Regions from separate parts of the Enterobacter sp. H2G27 genome, predicted to be linked through region 1. Evidence: predicted binding sites of a transcription regulator. Region 1 holds the regulator's gene; each other region holds the start of a gene.
What was found. Region 1 encodes Fur, which represses iron uptake genes when iron is present. Its sites were predicted from a motif close to ATAATAATGAGAACNACTATCAA; they were not measured.

Region 1 (5,058 bases):
GCGGCAAAAGTCAGATTAAACTGGAACCTTGCAGCCGGGCGGCAGAATGGTCAACATGATACCCTAACCTGACATACGTAAAAAAAGAACTTTGCCATGAAATTGAATACCCGAGCGCAAACTGCACAATCGCCGAACAATAATTCTCCCATCGTACTGGTTCACGGGCTTTTTGGCAGCCTGGATAACCTGGGCGTGCTGGCGCGCGATCTGGTTACTGACCACGATATTTTACAGGTCGATATGCGCAATCACGGTCTTTCCGGCCGATCCGACGAGATGACCTACGCGGCGATGGCGCAGGATCTGCTGGATACGCTGGATGCCAACGACCTGCAAAAGGTGACCCTCATCGGGCATTCAATGGGTGGCAAAGCGGTGATGGCCCTGACGGCACTGGCCCCGGAGCGTATTAACGGCCTGGTTGTAATTGATGTTGCGCCCGTGGATTACGACGTCCGCCGCCACGACGAAATTTTTGCCGCCATCAATGCGGTCACCAAAGCGGGCGTCGCGACACGCCAGCAGGCGGCTGCCGTCATGCGTGAGCATCTTGATGAAGAAGGCGTAGTCCAGTTCCTGCTGAAGTCGTTTGTTGACGGCCAATGGCGTTTTAACGTGCCGGTGCTCTGGAACCAGTACAACAACATCGTGGGCTGGGAAACCGTCCCCGCCTGGCCGCACCCTACCCTCTTTATTCGCGGCGGTAACTCTCCTTACGTTACCGACGCGTACCGCGACACGCTGCTGGCCCAATTCCCGCAGGCTCGCGCCCACGTGATTGCCGGTGCCGGGCACTGGGTGCATGCGGAAAAACCTGACGCCGTGCTGCGCGCCATTCGCCGCTATCTCGCTGATACGACAAATTGATTAAAAAGAAAGCGACTGGAAGGCTGCGGGCTTCCAGTCGTTGGCGTGCCGTTTTTGGTGATGTATGATGGCGCGCTTATCGCCCGGGCATTAGCAGGGCGGCGTGTTTCCCCCGAAGTCTCAGAATCATGGCCAAAGAACAAACGGACCGTACGACACTAGATCTGTTCGCGAATGAGCGTCGCCCGGGACGACCGAAGACGAATCCGCTTTCGCGCGATGAACAGCTGCGTATCAATAAACGCAATCAGCTTAAACGCGATAAAAATCGCGGGCTTAAGCGTGTCGAACTGAAGCTTAACGCCGACGCCGTCGATGCGCTGAACGAGCTGGCTGACGCGCGAAATATCAGCCGCAGCGAGCTCATTGAAGAGATGTTAATCGCCCAGCTTGAGACGTTACGCAGCCAGGCATAAGTCTGAAAATCCTCTTTATTACCCTTTTCATGTAGCACAGAGTGCAGTCCTGCGCGATAGCTGTTTCCGCAGGGTTGCCAGTTCTGCTATTATTGCCCTTATCCGTGGCCGAATTGCGCCACCATACTATTAAGTTTCAAGAGGTTATTTTACTCATGGCAATCATCGGCATTTTCTTTGGCAGTGATACCGGCAATACCGAAAATATCGCAAAAAACATTCAAAAACAGCTCGGTAAAGACGTTGCTGATGTGCATGACATTGCCAAGAGCAGCAAAGAAGATCTGGAAGGCTATGACATTCTGCTGCTGGGTATCCCAACCTGGTACTACGGTGAAGCCCAGTGCGACTGGGATGATTTCTTCCCGACGCTGGAAGAAGTGGACTTCAACGGTAAGCTGGTTGCCCTGTTTGGCTGCGGTGACCAGGAAGACTACGCTGAGTATTTCTGTGACGCGCTGGGGACCATCCGCGACATCATTGAGCCGAACGGCGCGGTTATCGTAGGCCACTGGCCGACCGCTGGTTACCACTTCGAAGCGTCTAAAGGCCTGGCCGATGACGATCATTTCGTGGGTCTGGCCATCGACGAAGACCGTCAGCCAGAACTGACCGCAGAGCGCGTTGAGAAATGGGTTAAGCAGATCCGTGAAGAACTGCACCTGGACGATATTCTTAACGCCTGATTTTTCTCGCGGCGCAACGGCGGTTGCGCCCGCGCACCAGGTCAAACCGATTAAATTAATTGCTACAATCTTTTAACTTTTTCGCCCAGACCTGTACAATGTCTCCCTGATAAAATGTGGTTTTCCATTGAGCAAGTTTGTTGGTGATACCCCATTTTTATAAGCATATTTTGCCTGAGACTTGCAGTTTTCATTTAGCCATGGCAGTTCTATAATGAGACGCATTATCCCAGGTGCATTTTCTGTCACTTCCTACAGAAGTGAATCGTTTAGCAACAGGACAGATTCCGCATGACTGACAACAATACCGCATTAAAGAAGGCTGGCCTGAAAGTTACGCTTCCTCGGTTAAAAATCCTCGAAGTGCTTCAGGGTCCAGACAATCACCATGTCAGTGCGGAAGACCTTTATAAACGTCTTATCGACATGGGTGAAGAGATTGGGCTGGCTACCGTCTATCGCGTGCTGAACCAGTTTGATGACGCGGGCATTGTCACCCGTCATAATTTCGAAGGCGGTAAATCTGTTTTCGAACTGACCCAGCAGCAGCACCACGATCATCTGATCTGCCTCGACTGCGGCAAGGTCATTGAATTCAGCGATGATTCCATCGAAGCGCGCCAGCGTGAAATCGCCGCGCGTCACGGTATCCGCCTGACCAACCACAGCCTGTACCTTTACGGTCACTGCGCTGAAGGCGACTGCCGCGAAGATGACCACGCGCACGACGCAAAATAAGCAAGTGTTCATACTCTGAGCCAGCCGAAAGGTTGGCTTTTTTTTGCCAGAAAAAAGCCCGGTAAGCGCAGCGCCACCGGGCGTAAAACAACTTATTTATTATTGTTGCGTATCTCGTTCCAGATCTTATTGCAACGCTTGGCCACTTCCTGATCGTTACCGGTTTTACGCGCCTGGATACAGGCCTGGTAATCCATCACGCGGACATTCTCCCGCGTCGCAAACTGCTCATGCGCTTTCTCTTTCTTCAGCACGTTCAGCACGCTCTGACAGGCTTCAATTTTCTCCGGCGATCCTTCTGCTGTATTAATACAGGCGCTATAGGCCTCCTTCAGCCGGGAATCTTCTTTCGGTGCCTCACTCTGAGCACACGCCACCAGCCCTGATGCCAGTAACGCGACGATTACGATTTTTTTCATCATATGCAGTCTCCGGTCCGGCGGGATCTAACCCGCCGGAAGATTCATCAGAGGATAGTGAACGGTGCGATAACCATGAATTTCACGTCACGTTCATCCTGGAAGATGTTGCCGTAACCGCCCGCGTAGCTCGGGATATCGGAGTGGTTGTCATACTGAGTGAAGTGCAGTTTGAACATTGTGCCTTTCGCGCGGCCATCCTGCAGGGTATAGATAGCATCGAGGCTGTAAGAAGACTCTTTCAGGCGATAGTTGGGATCGTAGTATGCGTCCGGAGTTGCCATATCGGCAGGTTTTGCATCCCAGGCGTAAGCGTAAGAAGCGCCCACCGCCCAGCCAGGCAGGTTCCAGTTTTTCAGGTCGTACATTGCGCCGAAGAAGACCGCTTTCTCGCCGTCGGCGTTGAAGTCTGAGCGGTTATCCCACCAGATATCAAGACGACCGTTGGATGAGGCATAGGTCGGGGTCATACGCTGCAGGAAGTAGCCCTGCTGCCCTTCCGCCTTCACCCATGTTCCTTCCAGACGTAAATCAACCTGACCGACCTTATAGCCGAAGGTTAGCGCCTGCAGCCACGCGGTGCCATCATAAATGTCATTGACGCCACCGTTGCTGACTTTGTCGCGCGTACCGTAGAACTGATAGCTGGTACTCAGCGGGCTACCCGCGACATCAAACTTATAGCTGGCCTTGGCAAAGTACTGATCGATATACCCTTGCGCCTGGCCAAATGCTGCTTCGAGAACCAGATCGTTTTTGAAGTCGTATTTCGCCCCCAGCGAGTGGAGATAATCGACTTTGGTTTTCTTATCGTTCTGGTAGAACTTGTCCATCTCGATGTGCCAGGGTGCTTTGTACTCGTTGGTCCACATATAGGAGAAGCTCAACGCACCCGCATCACCGTAGTCAAAGTTCGCCCCGGCTTCCGCACCCTGATAGGTACCCGGCATAAAACTCCAGTGCGGTGCTAACAGGGTCTGGCCAGTTGGCTGAATATAACCACCGCGCGCCCATACCGGACCGTATTTAAATTTTGCAGCGGCTTTGTAAAGGCTGATGCCGCTCTTATCCCCGGACCAGTCTTCTTTATACGCTTTATTGCTGGAGGAGAAGGCAATTTCATTCGGGTGGGCGCTGTCGCCGTTTTCCGCCATTTCAATCGCGGTAAACGCAGCAATATCCAGACCGAACATATCCGCGGCATAGCCTGACTGGAAGTCCAGGTTGGCGTTCCAGGTGGAATGAGAAAGGTTGGTTTTGTATTTGTCTTCGGTGACGTCTTTACGGTCACGTTCACGCTGCCAGTAATAGATACCGCCCGTGAGGGTAGAATCGTCGATGAAGCCTGCCGCTTTCGCCTCTGGTGTCACCACCAGGCCCGACATTGCTGTCACACCGGCAATAGCCAGCGCCAGCGCACTACGTTTGCCACTGAACGTACGCATAGATTATTCCTCTTTGACGAATTAAAACGCCTGAAACGGCGTAAATAAAAAAGACCAAATGGTCAGGGGTAGTTTTAAATACCCTCGAATTAACTACCGTCGTTAGGTTATTTTTCGCGACGCGAATTATCAATGCTTTTTAGCGGACAAAAGTCAGGATTATGACGAAGTGCACATAATTAGTAGTGCTTTGTAACATTTGCAGGGAGGCGAGGAATGGCGGGAAATTTTCAAGTATTTCAGTGGCTAGACGAGAAACATCTTCCCTTTCTTATAACCTTTTTGTTTTTCCTAATGACACAAACTTTTTTTTGAAAAATAAGTAGCACCTCATTGACCTGATATTTTTATCACACCTTTTTAGGCCCTGGCTTAATACCCTGATCGTTAAATAAAAAAACGCCGCATAGTGCGGCGTTTGTCTCTCATTGACCAGACCAGCAATATTATTCGCCGATCTTCGTCCAGGTATCACGCAGACCTA
Region 2 (5,058 bases), 590 kb from region 1:
CAACGCCGTTGATTTCCTGCTCACCGCCATTGAAGCAAATGGGTTTGTACCCGAGCAAATTGTGGTGGAGTTTACCGAGAGCGAAGCCATTTCCCGATTTGATGAATTCACGGATTCGGTCAGGCAGTTAAAAAGCGCGGGCATCAGCGTGACGATCGATCATTTTGGTGCCGGATTTGCCGGGTTGCAGCTGCTGGCTCAGTTTCAGCCGGACAGAATTAAGATTAATCGCGATCTGGTCGCAAACGTGCACAAAAGTGGTCCCCGACAGGCCATTATCCAGGCGATTATCAAATGCTGTGCCTCGCTTGAGATCCAGTTCTGCGCGGTGGGGGTAGAGAAGGCTGAAGAGTGGATGTGGCTGGAGTCAGCGGGAATATCCCAGTTCCAGGGGCATCTTTTTGCCAGCCCGCGACACGGCGGTATTCCCGCGATTGCGTGGCCGGAGAAAAAGTTCGAATTCTGATAAAGCTGTACACAATCCGGCAGAGTTAACTGTACGAACGGCAAATTTTATACAACAATGTATTAACAGGTGGATGGAAAAGAACCCCGTTCACCGGTTCAAAATGCGGTCTTAGTTATACAAATAGTGTGTACAATCTGATAAGGTTGGTGCAGTTAGGTATGGAAGTTCTGAGCGTGAGGGAGTTAATGGCCTATTACAGTATCGGCGAAGTGGCCGAACGATGCGGTATCAACCCCGTTACGCTGCGTGCCTGGCAGCGCCGTTATGGATTGTTGAAGCCGCAGCGCAGCGAAGGGGGCCATCGTCAGTTTGACGATGAAGATATCCTGCGTATCGAAGAGATCAAACGCCTGATGAAAAGCGGCGTCTCGGTCGGAAAAGTCAAAGCCTTGCTGGAAAACAAAGAAGTATTGACTCAGGGCAACTGGGTTTCATTCCAGGAAGAGATGATGACCGTTCTGCGTTACGCCAGCCCGGCAAAGCTGCGTGCCAAAATTGGCGAGTTCCGCCGCGATCACGCGATAGACGCGCTGATTGACAATATTATTTCTCCCGTCCGTCAGCGCATGAACCAGGACCAAAATACCGTGCGTCACATGGCAAGCCTGTTAGACGGAGTTCTGATTGAATTCGCGATTGCAAGCCTGGCGGAGTCCCGCAAGAAAGCCGGTAAAGACGCACTGTTGATTGGCTGGGAATGCGATGACCGCACCCACCTGTGGCTGGAAGCCGCGCGCCTGGCGCAGAAGGGCTGGCACATTGACGTCCTGGCGGAACCCATCGATTCGCCGCGTCCTGAACTGTTCCCCGGGCAAAAAATCTTCGTCTGGACGGGGAAATCCCCAACGCCTCGCCAGCAGGAACAGCTCGACCACTGGCGTGAACAGGGATTTGCTGTCGCATTTCATCATTGAGTATTAAGAGGCCTTAAGGGCCTTTTTTGTTTTTGTCATTTTCTGTGCAAAATCTATCTCAAAAATAGGCATTTCCGATGCATATTTTACTTTTCTTCTCTTCGTTATGAATGCCGCGACGAAATGCATTATTAATCAATGCATTGAACAAATACATCCATCCTGACTGCATCCTCTCACAGGGTCTATGCTTAATAAAACCAGGTAAAAAGGGCGCTTTAGCCGAATGCCCCTGCTGACAGAGGGTTGAAGTGATAATCGTTATCACTAACATGGTGTTATGCCCTGATGGCTTATCAGATGAGGTGGACCTATGGAACTGCATTCAGAAACCTTTAATCCTGCCGATTTCGCCTGGCGCGGCTTAACGCTCACGCCAGCGGCGGCGGCACATATTCACGAGCTGGTGGCGAAAAAGCCCGAGATCCTCGGCGTGCGTTTAGGCGTCAAACAGACCGGCTGCGCAGGTTTCGGCTACGTGCTCGACACCGTCACCGAACCCGAGAAAGATGACCTGGTGTTCGAGACTGACGGCGCGAAGCTGTACGTCGCGCTGCAGGCCATGCCGTTTATTGACGGCACCGAAGTGGACTACGTCCGCGAAGGCTTAAACCAGTTATTCAAATTTCATAACCCGAAAGCCCAGAACGAATGCGGCTGTGGCGAAAGCTTTGGGGTATAGGCGGTACTATGTCTCGTAATACTGAAGCAACGAGTGATGTAAATACCTGGAGCGGTGGGCACCTCAACTATAAAGAGGGGTTCTTCACCCAGCTCCAGACAGATGAGCTGGCGAAAGGCATTAACGAAGATGTCGTGCGGGCGATCTCGGCGAAACGTAACGAGCCCGAGTGGATGCTGGAGTTTCGTCTGAGCGCATTCCGCGCCTGGCTGGAGATGGAAGAGCCGCACTGGCTGAAAGCGCATTATGACAAGCTGAACTATCAGGACTATAGCTACTACTCCGCGCCCTCATGCGGTAGCTGCGACGACACCTGCGCCTCACAGCCCGGCGCGGTGCAGCAAACCGGCGCGGAAAACAGCTTCCTCAGCAAAGAGGTTGAAGAAGCCTTTAACCAGCTGGGCGTGCCCGTGCGTGAGGGGAAAGAGGTGGCGGTGGACGCCATTTTCGACTCCGTCTCGGTGGCAACCACCTACCGCGAGAAGCTGGCAGAGCAGGGGATCATTTTCTGCTCCTTTGGCGAAGCGATTCACGATCATCCGGAACTGGTGAAAAAGTACATTGGGACCGTGGTGCCTTCAAACGATAACTTCTTTGCGGCTCTTAACGCGGCGGTGGCCTCGGACGGCACCTTTATCTATGTACCGAAAGGCGTGCGCTGTCCGATGGAGCTTTCCACCTATTTCCGCATCAATGCCGAAAAAACCGGCCAGTTCGAACGCACGATTCTGGTCGCGGATGAAGGCAGCTACGTCAGCTATATCGAAGGGTGCTCCGCCCCGGTTCGCGACAGCTACCAGCTGCACGCGGCGGTGGTGGAGGTCATCATCCATAAAGATGCCGAGGTGAAATACTCCACGGTGCAAAACTGGTTCCCGGGCGACGGCAATACCGGCGGTATCCTGAACTTCGTCACCAAGCGCGCGCTGTGCGAAGGCGAAAACAGCAAGATGTCGTGGACCCAGTCTGAAACCGGCTCGGCCATCACCTGGAAATACCCGAGCTGCATTCTGCGCGGGGATAACTCCATCGGTGAGTTTTACTCCGTGGCGCTGACCAGCGGCCACCAGCAGGCCGATACCGGCACCAAGATGATCCACATTGGTAAAAACACCAGGTCGACCATCATCTCGAAAGGGATCTCTGCCGGGCACAGCCAGAACAGCTATCGCGGGCTGGTGAAAATCATGCCGACGGCCACCAATGCGCGAAACTTTACCCAGTGTGATTCGATGCTGATCGGCGCAGACTGCGGGGCGCACACCTTCCCGTACGTTGAGTGCCGTAACAATACGGCCCAGCTTGAGCACGAGGCGACGACGTCACGCATTGGGGAAGATCAGCTCTTCTACTGCCTGCAGCGCGGGATCAGCGAAGAAGACGCCATCTCGATGATCGTTAACGGCTTCTGTAAGGATGTGTTCTCTGAACTGCCGCTGGAATTTGCCGTTGAAGCCCAGAAACTCCTCGCCATTAGTCTTGAACACAGCGTCGGTTAAGGAAAGCACATGTTAAGCATTAAAGATTTACAGGTCAGCGTAGAAGACAAAGCCATCCTGCGTGGCCTCAATTTTGACGTCAAGCCGGGTGAAGTTCACGCCATCATGGGGCCGAATGGTTCCGGGAAAAGTACGCTTTCCGCGACGCTGGCGGGCCGCGAAGATTATGAGGTAACCCATGGCTCGGTCGAGTTCAACGGCAAAGATCTGCTGGAAATGTCACCGGAAGATCGCGCGGGAGAGGGCATCTTCATGGCCTTCCAGTACCCGGTCGAAATTCCGGGCGTCAGCAACCAGTTCTTCCTGCAGACGGCGCTGAATGCGGTGCGCAAGTATCGCGGCCTGGAGGCGCTCGATCGCTTCGACTTCCAGGATTTAATGGAAGAGAAAATCAAGCTGCTGAAAATGCCGGAAGATTTGCTCACCCGCTCGGTGAACGTCGGTTTTTCCGGCGGCGAGAAAAAGCGTAATGACATTCTGCAGATGGCCGTTCTGGAGCCCGAGCTGTGCATTCTGGATGAGACCGACTCCGGTCTGGATATCGACGCCCTGAAGATTGTCGCTGACGGAGTTAACTCCCTGCGCGACGGCAAGCGTTCATTCATTATCGTCACCCACTACCAGCGCATTCTGGACTACATCAAGCCGGATTACGTCCATGTGCTTTACCAGGGGCGTATTGTGAAATCCGGAGATTTCACGCTGGTTAAACAACTGGAGGAGCAGGGTTATGGCTGGCTTACCGAACAGCAGTAATGCGCTCCAGCAGTGGCACCGGCTGTTTGAAGCCCAGGGCGGCACGCGCTCGGCGCAGGCGCAGCAGCATCTGCAGCAGATGCTGCGTCTTGGTCTGCCGACGCGTAAGCATGAGAACTGGAAATATACTCCGCTCGATGGCCTGCTAAACGCCGAGTTTGTGACTCGTCTGGCGGATCTCACCCCAGCACAGCGCGACGCGCTGGCCTTGCGTGTCGATGCCCTGCGCCTGGTGTTTGTCGACGGTCAGTTCCGTCCGGAGCTGAGCGACGCCCTTCAGGGGAGCGGATTTGAGATTGAGATAAACGACGATCGCCAGCCACTGAGCGCCCCGGTTCAGCCTGAGGTTTTCCTGCACCTGACCGAGAGCCTGGCCCGCAGTGTGACGCATATCGGCGTGAAGCGTAACCAGCGTCCGGCAAAGCCGCTGCTGCTGATGCACATCACCCAGGGGCTGGGCGGCGACGAAATCAACACCGCGCACTATCGCCATCATCTTGAGCTGGCGGAGGGGGCTGAGGCCACGGTGATTGAACATTACGTCAGCCTCAACGAGACGCGCCATTTTACCGGCTCGCGTTTGACGATGAATGTGACGGCCAATGCCCAGCTTCACCACGTCAAGCTGGCGTTTGAGAATGCGCAGAGCCACCACTTTGCCCATAACGACATTGTGCTGGGTCAGGATGCCGCAGCGTACAGCCATAGCTTCCTGCTCGGCGGGTCTGTGCTGCGTCA
Region 3 (5,058 bases), 2.5 Mb from region 1:
CTCCCTTATTCGCCCGTCGGGTTTGATCCCGGGCGCAACTCATGCAGACTTTTCTCATTGCCGTGTCCACAAAAGCGTCCAGAGAGTACATTTTCAGCCAGCACTCTACACGATACGCTCGAACCCTGCTGCTAAATCGGCAATCAGATCGTCAACATTTTCTAAACCGATATGCAGTCGTATCAGGGTACCGCTGAAGTCTACTTCACCCCCGGGGCGAAGGGCCGCGATCTGTTCCGGCTGGTTAGCTAGGATCAAGGATTCAAAACCGCCCCAGGAGTAGGCCATGCTGAAAAGGGTAAAATTATCCAGATAGCTCGCCAGTTCGTCGTTATTCAGCCGCTTTTTCAGTACGAATGAGAACAACCCGCTGCTGCCCGTAAAGTCACGTTGCCAGAACTCATGGCCTTTACTACCCGGTAATGCGGGATGATTCACGCGCTCAACCAGCGGATGCTGCGCCAGCCATTCGGCGACCTTCAGGCTGCTTTCATGGTGCTGACGCAGACGAACGCCCAGCGTGCGGATACCGCGGCTGGTCATGTAGGCCGTGTCGGCATCCACCATCTGGCCCATCAGGTAGGCATTTTCACGCAGCTGATCCCAGCAGCGCGAGTTGGAGACCGCAGTACCAATCATGCCGTCAGAGTGGCCTATCAGGTATTTCGTTGCCGCCTGAATCGAAATATCAATGTCGAATTCCAGCGCTTTGAACAGCACGCCTGCCGCCCAGGTGTTGTCAATCATAACGATCGCCTCTGGCGCTTTGCTGCGTACGGCCTTCACGATAGCCGGCACGTCGTGAACTTCCATGGTGAGCGACCCCGGAGATTCCAGGAACACAATGCGCGTGTTTGGCTGAATAAGTTCGGCAATGCCTTCACCAATCAGCGGGTCGAACCAGCCGGTCGTTACCCCGAGTTTGCTGAGGATTTTGGTGCAGAAGTCCTGGCTGGGTTCATAGGCGGTGTTGGTCATCAGGATATGGTCGCCCTGTTCCACAAACGCCAGAATGGTGTTGGCGACCGCCGCCGCCCCGCACGGGAAGAGCGCACAGCCCGCGCCGCCTTCCAGCTCGCACATCGCTTCCTGCAGAGAAAAATGGGTTAGCGTGCCGCGACGGCCATAAAACAGCCCGCCTTTCGCGCGGTTACGCGTGGCGTTTTTTTTCTCCTCAACGGTGTCAAACACCAGCGAGGAGGCTCGTTGAATCACGCTGTTGACCGATCCCTGAGTATATTTTTTGCTGCGTCCTGCCTGTACCAGCGTGGTATCAAGATGCTTCTTTGTCATGTTCGCTAACCCTGTTTTTATACGTCTGGACGTCCAGACTACCACGATTGGAAAAAACTGCACCCCGAGGCTTATCGAATAAGCAGAAAATATTAGCAAAAAACCGCATAAGAAATTTTTACTGCGTAAGCGCAAGGAAAGTGAGCGAAAATTACGGCACCATGCAAATACTAATGAGAACTACTATCAATTCGACGACGTTTTGATATTATTACGCTCAGATTTTGTGATTTGCGTCCTGGAGATACAGAGTGGGTAATAATTTGATGCAGACGGATCTCTCCGTTTGGGGCATGTATCAGCATGCTGACATCGTGGTTAAGATTGTGATGATCGGCCTGATTCTGGCGTCCGTTGTCACCTGGGCTATCTTCTTCAGCAAAAGTGCCGAGTTGCTTTCGCAGAAGCGTCGCCTGAAGCGGGAACAGCAGCAGCTGGCTGAAGCCCGCTCTCTGGATCAGGCTTCAGATATGACCTCATCTTTCCACGCGAAAAGCCTGACTACCCTGCTCGTGAATGAAGCGCAGAACGAGCTGGAACTCTCCGCAGGCAGTGAAGATAACGAAGGCATCAAAGAGCGTACCGGTTTCCGCCTGGAGCGCCGCGTTGCGGCCGTTGGCCGACACATGGGGCGCGGCAATGGTTATCTGGCTACCATCGGCGCGATCTCACCGTTCATCGGTCTTTTCGGCACGGTCTGGGGCATCATGAATAGCTTTATCGGTATCGCGCAGACCCAAACTACCAACCTGGCGGTCGTGGCGCCGGGTATCGCAGAAGCGCTGCTGGCGACAGCAATCGGTCTGGTTGCCGCTATCCCGGCGGTGGTCATCTATAATATCTTCGCGCGTATGATTGGCAGCTATAAAGCGACTCTTGGAGACGTTGCCGCGCAGGTTCTGCTGCTGCAAAGTCGCGATCTCGATCTGAATGCCAGCTCGGTTAAGCCGGTGCATGCGGCGTCTAAACTGCGCGCAGGTTAATAGTATGGCGATGCGTCTAAACGAAAATCTGGACGATAACGGCGAAATGCATGAAATCAACGTGACGCCGTTTATCGACGTCATGCTGGTTCTGCTGATTATCTTCATGGTAGCTGCACCGCTGGCGACGGTGGATGTGAAGGTGAATCTGCCGGCATCTTCCAGCCAGCCCCAGCCGCGCCCGGAGAAGCCTATTTACCTGTCGGTGAAAGCGGATAAATCCATGTTCCTCGGGAACGACCCGGTGACGGCCGACTCAGTCATCCCGGCGCTGGAGCAGCTTACGGGCGGAAAGAAAGACACTACGGTCTTCTTCCGTGCGGATAAAACCGTTGATTATGAAACCATGATGAAGGTAATGGACACGCTGCATCAGGCGGGTTACCTGAAGATTGGACTGGTCGGCGAAGAAAAGGCGGCCTCGAAGTGATAAAGAAGCTGGCGAAAGCCGGCTTTTTTTATGCCTGTCGGTTATGCGCTTTTGTTATTCGTTGGTGCGGCAGAAGGATTTGCCAGCGCGTCCTCATCAAGCGCAACGCAGGTGACGTTTGAGGTACGGTACTCACCGTCTGACAGCTTGCGCGTCAGACGCAGGGTGGCGATTTCTCTGGCGAGCAGATACTGATAATTGGCCTCGAGGCGCCCCAGAAGCTTCTCTTTCAGCTCTGGCCGCTGTTCAATGATGGCATTCATCACGGCACCGTAAATTTCTTCTTTGACCTGCAGCGGATAAATTTCACGGCGATTCTGCCATTTAAGCCGCACCAGCGTCGCCGGGATCGATACCAGGTCTTGTGTAATGCGCGTCATCTCGTCATTTTTTGTGTTTCGTAGTGCGTCGAGATTTTGCTTTAAGATAAATTCATCACTTTTTTTATCATCTAAAGTCAAATAAACGTCGTTATTTTTAACTTCTTTCACGTTAATCTTCCCCCAGGCTATAAAAAATTGGGTTGTTTTTTTCGCGCGTAATTAAATTAAGCCAAATTTCATTGCCCGCTTCATTAATTTCTTCGGTTTTCTCGGCTATTATTTGACTTAGTTTCTGGGCATCTATTTCTCCCTCGGCCTGCAGGTCATTCAGCAGGTGGACAAAGGCTTCAATTTTTATAGCGCGAAATAAGCGGTCTTTTATATGACGATCGTGCTCTTCCAGCAACATATTTCGCGATTTGCCAGTTCGGGAAACACCAATTAATATATCGGGCTCGAAATCAGAGAGCTTTCTTTTCCCCTGAGTGAAACTGGCCTCTTTTTCTGCTTCCGTCGGTTGCTGTTCCACAGGCGTAATGTGGTACTTAGCCGGGACGAGATAGTCGGGCAGCATTTTTAATTTCCTTTAATTTCAACAGGGTGGGGTTGGTAAAGGCGTGAGATTCGTTGACAATATCATGAGGCAAATTTAAAATCAAAAAAAATGGAGCCTACCCATGAACAGCATCTTTTTTACGGTCATCACATTACTATTATTGACCGCTGGTGTGCTTTTATTGATGCAAGAGTTCAATAAAACGAAAGTGTCGAAAGACGCCAGTGAGCCCCCACAACCTGAACTGATGACAAAAGAGGAAGGTGAAGACCATTTCTCTGTATTGATGAACTCCGTTACGCCTGTCTGGTACTGGCGGGTGAACCACGAATATATCGACTTTTTACATGCGACAATTAAGCGCATGAAAATGTCGGAAATTAATGACACGCCCGGACTGTTTGAGGCGCAGCGTCGCTGTAGCGATCTGAATTCAGCAGTCTATAAATATTATGACAATATCAAAAAGCGCTGTCTTAACGGAGAAAAGGTATCTTATTCCGATCTGGACGTATTGAATTTGCGGCAGTGTTTTCGCGAGTTCAGTCTGGAAGCCTATCCTGAACTGGTGGCGCTTGTCTGGCCGGAGTACGCACGTCCGGAAGTTAATCCAGACAACGTCTGAGTGACGTACCGTTGAGTTATTGCAAACAGTCAGCGCCGTTGAGATATACTGGGCGCTGGTTTCTTTTGCAAACAGGACTCTATGGAACGCTTTTTTGAAAATGCCATGTACGCCTCTCGCTGGATACTGGCCCCCGTCTATTTTGGCCTTTCGCTGGCGCTTATCGCGCTGACGATTAAGTTCTTTCAGGAAATCCTGCACGTTCTGCCGAATATCTTTTCCATTGCCGAAGCGGATTTGATTCTGGTTCTGCTCTCGCTGGTGGATATGACCCTGGTGGGTGGGCTGCTGGTGATGGTGATGTTCTCCGGCTACGAGAATTTCGTCTCCCAGCTTGATATCGACGAGCGTAAAGAGAAGCTCAGCTGGCTGGGCAAAATGGATGCCTCGTCGCTGAAGAATAAAGTGGCCGCGTCGATTGTGGCGATCTCTTCTATCCACCTGCTACGCGTATTTATGGACGCGAAGAACGTGCCGGATAACAAACTGATGTGGTACGTCATTATCCATCTGACGTTTGTGCTGTCTGCGTTTGTGATGGGGTATCTGGATAAGATCAGTAAGAAGTAAAGTACGCCTTACCCCTCACCCTAACCCTCTCCCCAAAGGGGAGAGGGGACTGCTCGGTGCGGCATTATTTATCAGACGACGCCTGCCACAGATTCAACTCCCCATCCGCAACATGCTGGTCAATCCGCTTGAGTTCGTCCTCCGTAAAGCGCAGGTTTTCCAGCGCCTGTACATTCTCTTCCAGCTGTTCCGGGCGGCTTGCGCCAATCAGCACGGACGTCACGCGCGCATCTTTCAGCAGCCAGCTCAACGCCATCTGCGCCATGGTTTGTCCGCGC
Region 4 (5,058 bases), 3.2 Mb from region 1:
AATCTCTCCATTTTCTAAACCCGATCACAAAACCGAAACGTTTTGGTTTGTATCCGAAACGTTTCGGATCAACACTCAGATCATCCCGATGACAGGAGATGTCTGATGCAAGATTCCGTTTTACGACTTGAAAGCAACACGGTAGACGTGGTGATCAAAACGTACCCGTTCGCCGAAATTCTCTACTGGGGGCCGCACCTTCAGCACTTTTCGCCACAGGATGTTGCTATGCTCGCGCGCCCTGTTGCCAACGGCAGGCTTGACGTCGACTCCCCGGTCACGCTGATGGCCGAGCTGGGGCACGGTCTGTTTGGTGCTCCCGGCATTGAGGGGCATCGGCAGGGGCTGGACGGTTCACCCATGTTCACCACCACAGACGTACAGCAGTCAGGACAAACCCTGACGGTGACGGCGGAAGATGAACATGCGGGCCTGCGTCTGACCAGCGAGCTGGCGCTGGATGCCAGCGGCGTGCTGGTGGTTCGTCACGGTTTAACGAACCTGAAAGCGCAGGCGTGGCAGGTGGACCGTTTCGCCGTCACGCTGCCGGTGGCCGAACGCGCTCAGGAGGTGATGGCCTTCCACGGTCGCTGGATCCGGGAATTTCAGCCGCACCGCGTGACGCTTGAACACGACAGCTTTGTGATTGAAAACCGCCGGGGTAAAACCTCCCATGAACACTTCCCGGCGCTGATTGCCGGGACGCCGTCGTTCAGCGAAATGCACGGCGACGTCTGGGGCGTGCATCTGGGCTGGAGCGGCAACCACCGCCTGCGTGCGGAAGCCAAAACCGACGGCCGCCGCTATCTGCAGGCTGAAGCCCTCTACCTGCCGGGCGAAATGGCGGTTAAGGAGGGCGATACGCTCTGGACGCCGCGCCTGTATGCCAGCTATTCCACGCATGGCCTGAACGGCATGAGCCAGCCGTTTCATCGCTACCTGCGCAACAACGTTATCCGCTTCCCGGAAAACAAACCGCGCCCGGTGCACCTCAATACCTGGGAAGGGATCTACTTCAACCACGATCCGGACTACATCATGCGCATGGCCGACGAGGCTGCCGCCCTGGGCGTGGAGCGCTTCATCATTGACGACGGCTGGTTCAAAGGCCGTAATGACGACCATGCCGCTCTGGGCGACTGGTATCTGGATGAGAAAAAATACCCGAACGGCCTCACGCCGGTCATCAGCCATGTGAAACAGCTCGGCATGGCGTTTGGCATCTGGGTTGAGCCGGAGATGATTAACCCGGATTCCGATCTTTATCGTGCGCATCCCGACTGGGTGCTGGCGTTGCCCGGCTATAGGCAACATACCGGGCGGCACCAGCTGGTGCTTAACCTGAACATTCCGCAGGCGTTTGATTACCTGGTGGAGCGCATGAGCTGGCTTCTGGGTGAACATGAGGTCGACTACGTGAAGTGGGACATGAACCGTGAGCTGGTACAGCCGGGTCACGACGGGAAGGCCGCCGCCGACGCGCAAACCCGCCAGTTTTATCGCCTGCTGGACGTGCTGGGCGAGCGTTTTCCGCACGTCGAATTTGAATCCTGCTCCTCCGGCGGGGGGCGAATTGATTATGAGGTGCTGACGCGCTGCCACCGCTTCTGGGCCTCGGACAACAACGATGCGCTGGAGCGCAACACCATCCAGCGCGGCATGAGCTATTTCTTTCCGCCGGAGGTGATGGGGGCGCATATCGGTCATCATAAATGTCACGCCACCTTCCGCCAGCACAGCATTGAATTTCGCGGTCTAACGGCGCTGTTTGGCCATATGGGGCTGGAACTTGATCCCCTCACCGTCGATGAGAAGGAGCGCGAAGGCTATCGCCGTTACGCCGCGCTGTACAGGCAGTGGCGCGAGGTTATTCATCAGGGCACACAATGGCGCGTGGATATGCCGGATGCCAGTACGCTGGCACAGGGTATTGTGAGCGAAGATAAAACGCAGGGGCTGTTTATCGTCAGCCAGCTCGCCATGCCGGACTACACGTTGATGATGCCGCTGCGCATGCCGGGGCTTGAGCCCAGCGCGCAGTATCGTATTTCGCTGCTCGATCACCCTGATATTCACATTACCGGTGAAGGAGGCCATACCATGCGCAAGCTGCCGGCATGGATGGAAACACCGCAAACGGCGAGCGGCGAGTGGCTGATGCAGGCGGGCATTGCGCTGCCGATTCTGGATCCGGAAACCGCCGTTCTGATTGGCGTTGAACGCGTGTAAAGGTGACGGGCCGGGCAGCCGGCCCTCCGTTGAGGATAAAAATAATGAACACAACAACCTGTACCCACAAAGACAACCCTAACTTCTGGATCTTCGGGCTGTTCTTCTTTCTCTACTTCTTCATCATGGCCACCTGCTTTCCGTTCCTGCCGATCTGGCTGTCGGATATCATCGGCCTGAACAAAACCCATACCGGCATCGTCTTTTCCTGCATCTCACTCTCGGCCATTGCCTTCCAGCCGGTGCTTGGGGTGATCTCGGATAAACTGGGGCTAAAAAAACACCTGCTGTGGATCATCTCCGTGCTGCTGTTCCTGTTTGCCCCTTTCTTCCTCTACGTCTTCGCGCCGTTACTAAAATCCAACATCTGGCTGGGCGCGCTGAGCGGCGGCATGTATATCGGCTTTGTCTTTTCGGCGGGCTCAGGGGCCATTGAGGCCTACATTGAACGCGTGAGCCGTAACAGTTTTTTTGAGTACGGTAAGGCGCGCATGTTTGGCTGCCTCGGCTGGGGGCTATGCGCCTCCACGGGCGGGATCCTGTTCGGCATCGATCCGTCGTATGTTTTCTGGATGGGTTCGGCGGCGGCGCTGCTGTTGATGCTGCTGCTGGTGGTCGCAAAGCCAAGACCCAACCAGACGGCGCAGGTGATGAATGCGCTGGGTGCCAACCAGCCGCAGATCACCGCGAAAACGGTCTTTAGCCTGTTCCGTCAGCGCAGGATGTGGATGTTTATTCTGTACGTGATTGGCGTGGCCTGCGTCTATGACGTCTTTGACCAGCAGTTTGCTACCTTCTTCAAAACGTTCTTCGCCACGCCGCAGGAGGGCACTCGCGCCTTTGGTTTTGCGACCACTGCCGGGGAAATCTGCAACGCGATCATCATGTTTTGTTCACCATGGATCATTAACCGCATCGGCGCGAAAAACACGCTGCTCATCGCCGGGGTGATTATGGCGACGCGCATTATCGGCTCGTCGTTTGCCACCACCGCCGTAGAAGTGATTGCCCTGAAGATGCTGCACGCGCTGGAGGTGCCGTTCCTGCTGGTGGGGGCCTTCAAGTACATCACCGGGGTGTTTGATACGCGTCTTTCGGCGACTATCTACCTGATTGGCTTCCAGTTTGCCAAACAGTCGGCAGCGATCTTCCTCTCCGCGTTTGCCGGAAATATGTATGACCGGATCGGTTTCCAGGAGACATACCTGATGCTGGGCTGTTTCGTGCTGGCGATTACGGTGGTGTCGGCGTTTACGCTCAGCAGCAGGGAGGAGATTGCGGCAGGCAATAAGGCGCTGGAAGTCCATTAACGCCCTGAACACATTCACTATTCCTGCGTTGGTCAAAAAATGAATAACCTTATAAAAACTACGGCATTGATAATCATTTTCAATATCATTTAATTAACTATAATGAACCAACTGCTTACGCGGCATTAACAGCTGTGCCGCCCGACAATAATGGAGAGGATTATGAGTTATACACTGCCATCCCTGCCGTATGCCTACGACGCACTGGAACCGCATTTCGACAAGCAGACGATGGAAATCCATCACACTAAACATCACCAGACCTACGTGAACAACGCGAACGCCGCGCTGGAAAGCCTGCCAGAGTTCGCTAACCTGCCTGTTGAAGAGCTGATCACCAAGCTGGACCAGCTGCCAGCGGACAAGAAAACCGTGCTGCGTAACAACGCGGGCGGCCACGCAAACCACAGCCTGTTCTGGAAAGGCCTGAAAACCGGTACCACCCTGCAGGGCGACCTGAAAGCGGCTATCGAGCGCGACTTCGGTTCCGTTGACAACTTCAAAGCGGAGTTCGAGAAAGCCGCTGCAACCCGCTTCGGCTCCGGCTGGGCGTGGTTGGTACTGAAAGGTGACAAACTGGCGGTTGTTTCTACTGCTAACCAGGACTCCCCGCTGATGGGTGAAGCGATCTCTGGCGCATCCGGCTTCCCAATCCTGGGTCTGGACGTGTGGGAACACGCTTACTACCTGAAATTCCAGAACCGTCGTCCGGACTACATTAAAGCGTTCTGGGACGTGGTGAACTGGGACGAAGCAGCAGCGCGTTTCGCCGCTAAAAAATAAGGTTGCATTGACGCCTGTGAGAAGCGAGTCTGATGGCTCGCTTTTTTTGTATCTGCGTAATGGAGGCAGCGATGCATTATCCGGTGAATGTATTTACAGGCAAGGTAAGGGAGTACGACGGCAGCCGCCCGAGCGCCATCGCCAAAATTCAGGTCGACGGTGAGCTGACGTTGACCGACCTCGGGCTTGCTGGCGACGAGCAGGCCGAAAAGAAGATCCACGGCGGGCCGGAGCGCGCGCTGTGCCACTATCCGCGCGAACACTATCAGTACTGGAAAACCGAGTTCCCCGAGCAGGCGGATCTCTTCGTCGCCCCCGCGTTTGGCGAGAATCTCTCAACCGAAGGGCTCACCGAAAAGAACGTTTTTATCGGTGATATCTACCGCTGGGGCGATGCCCTGATCCAGGTGACGCAGCCACGCTCGCCGTGCTTCAAGCTCAACTACCATTTCGGTATTCAGAATATGTCGGCCCAGCTGCAAAAAGCGGGTAAAACCGGCTGGCTGTATCGCGTGGTGCTGGCTGGGCAGATTTCAGCGGACGCCCCGCTTGAACTGGCGTCGCGCCTGAGCGATGTGTCTGTTTATGACGCCTGCGCCATTGCCTGGCATATGCCGTTTGACGACGAACAGTATCACCGCCTGCTGTCGGCGGCGGGGCTATCGACCAGCTGGACGAGAACGATGCAGAAGCGGCGTTTAAGCAGCAAGATCGAAGATAATTCGCGGAGATTGTG

Region 2: a site for Fur is predicted at 1,635-1,657, ahead of sufA (Fe-S cluster assembly scaffold SufA). Genes of this name have one in related genera too.
Region 3: a site for Fur is predicted at 1,461-1,483, ahead of exbB (tol-pal system-associated acyl-CoA thioesterase). Genes of this name have one in related genera too.
Region 4: a site for Fur is predicted at 3,606-3,628, ahead of sodA (superoxide dismutase [Mn]). Genes of this name have one in related genera too.

The regions. Positions count from the first base shown of each region.
Region 1 covers NZ_JBSVSI010000001.1:1,013,787-1,018,844, reverse strand. The annotation lists gene ybfF (esterase) at 97-870, shown strand; gene ybfE (LexA regulated protein) at 999-1,286, shown strand; gene fldA (flavodoxin FldA) at 1,442-1,972, shown strand; gene fur (ferric iron uptake transcriptional regulator) at 2,264-2,710, shown strand; gene chiQ (ChiQ/YbfN family lipoprotein) at 2,803-3,129, opposite strand; gene chiP (chitoporin ChiP) at 3,177-4,574, opposite strand; gene glnS (glutamine--tRNA ligase) at 5,021-5,058, opposite strand, start outside.
Region 2 covers NZ_JBSVSI010000001.1:1,604,250-1,609,307, forward strand. The annotation lists gene ACW9E7_RS07600 (diguanylate phosphodiesterase) at 1-466, shown strand, start outside; gene ACW9E7_RS07605 (MerR family transcriptional regulator) at 655-1,383, shown strand; gene sufA (Fe-S cluster assembly scaffold SufA) at 1,697-2,065, shown strand; gene sufB (Fe-S cluster assembly protein SufB) at 2,074-3,564, shown strand; gene sufC (Fe-S cluster assembly ATPase SufC) at 3,574-4,320, shown strand; gene sufD (Fe-S cluster assembly protein SufD) at 4,295-5,058, shown strand, end outside.
Region 3 covers NZ_JBSVSI010000001.1:3,559,700-3,564,757, reverse strand. The annotation lists gene metC (cystathionine beta-lyase) at 106-1,293, opposite strand; gene exbB (tol-pal system-associated acyl-CoA thioesterase) at 1,545-2,276, shown strand; gene exbD (TonB system transport protein ExbD) at 2,281-2,706, shown strand; gene ACW9E7_RS16830 (cytoplasmic protein) at 2,748-3,197, opposite strand; gene ACW9E7_RS16825 (hypothetical protein) at 3,199-3,603, opposite strand; gene ACW9E7_RS16820 (ESA_00282 family adhesion-associated protein) at 3,707-4,210, shown strand; gene ACW9E7_RS16815 (TIGR00645 family protein) at 4,292-4,780, shown strand; gene ACW9E7_RS16810 (aldo/keto reductase) at 4,845-5,058, opposite strand, start outside.
Region 4 covers NZ_JBSVSI010000001.1:4,207,564-4,212,621, reverse strand. The annotation lists gene ACW9E7_RS20065 (LacI family DNA-binding transcriptional regulator) at 1-1, shown strand, start outside; gene ACW9E7_RS20060 (alpha-galactosidase) at 106-2,229, shown strand; gene ACW9E7_RS20055 (oligosaccharide MFS transporter) at 2,274-3,539, shown strand; gene sodA (superoxide dismutase [Mn]) at 3,702-4,322, shown strand; gene yiiM (6-hydroxyaminopurine reductase) at 4,394-5,058, shown strand, end outside.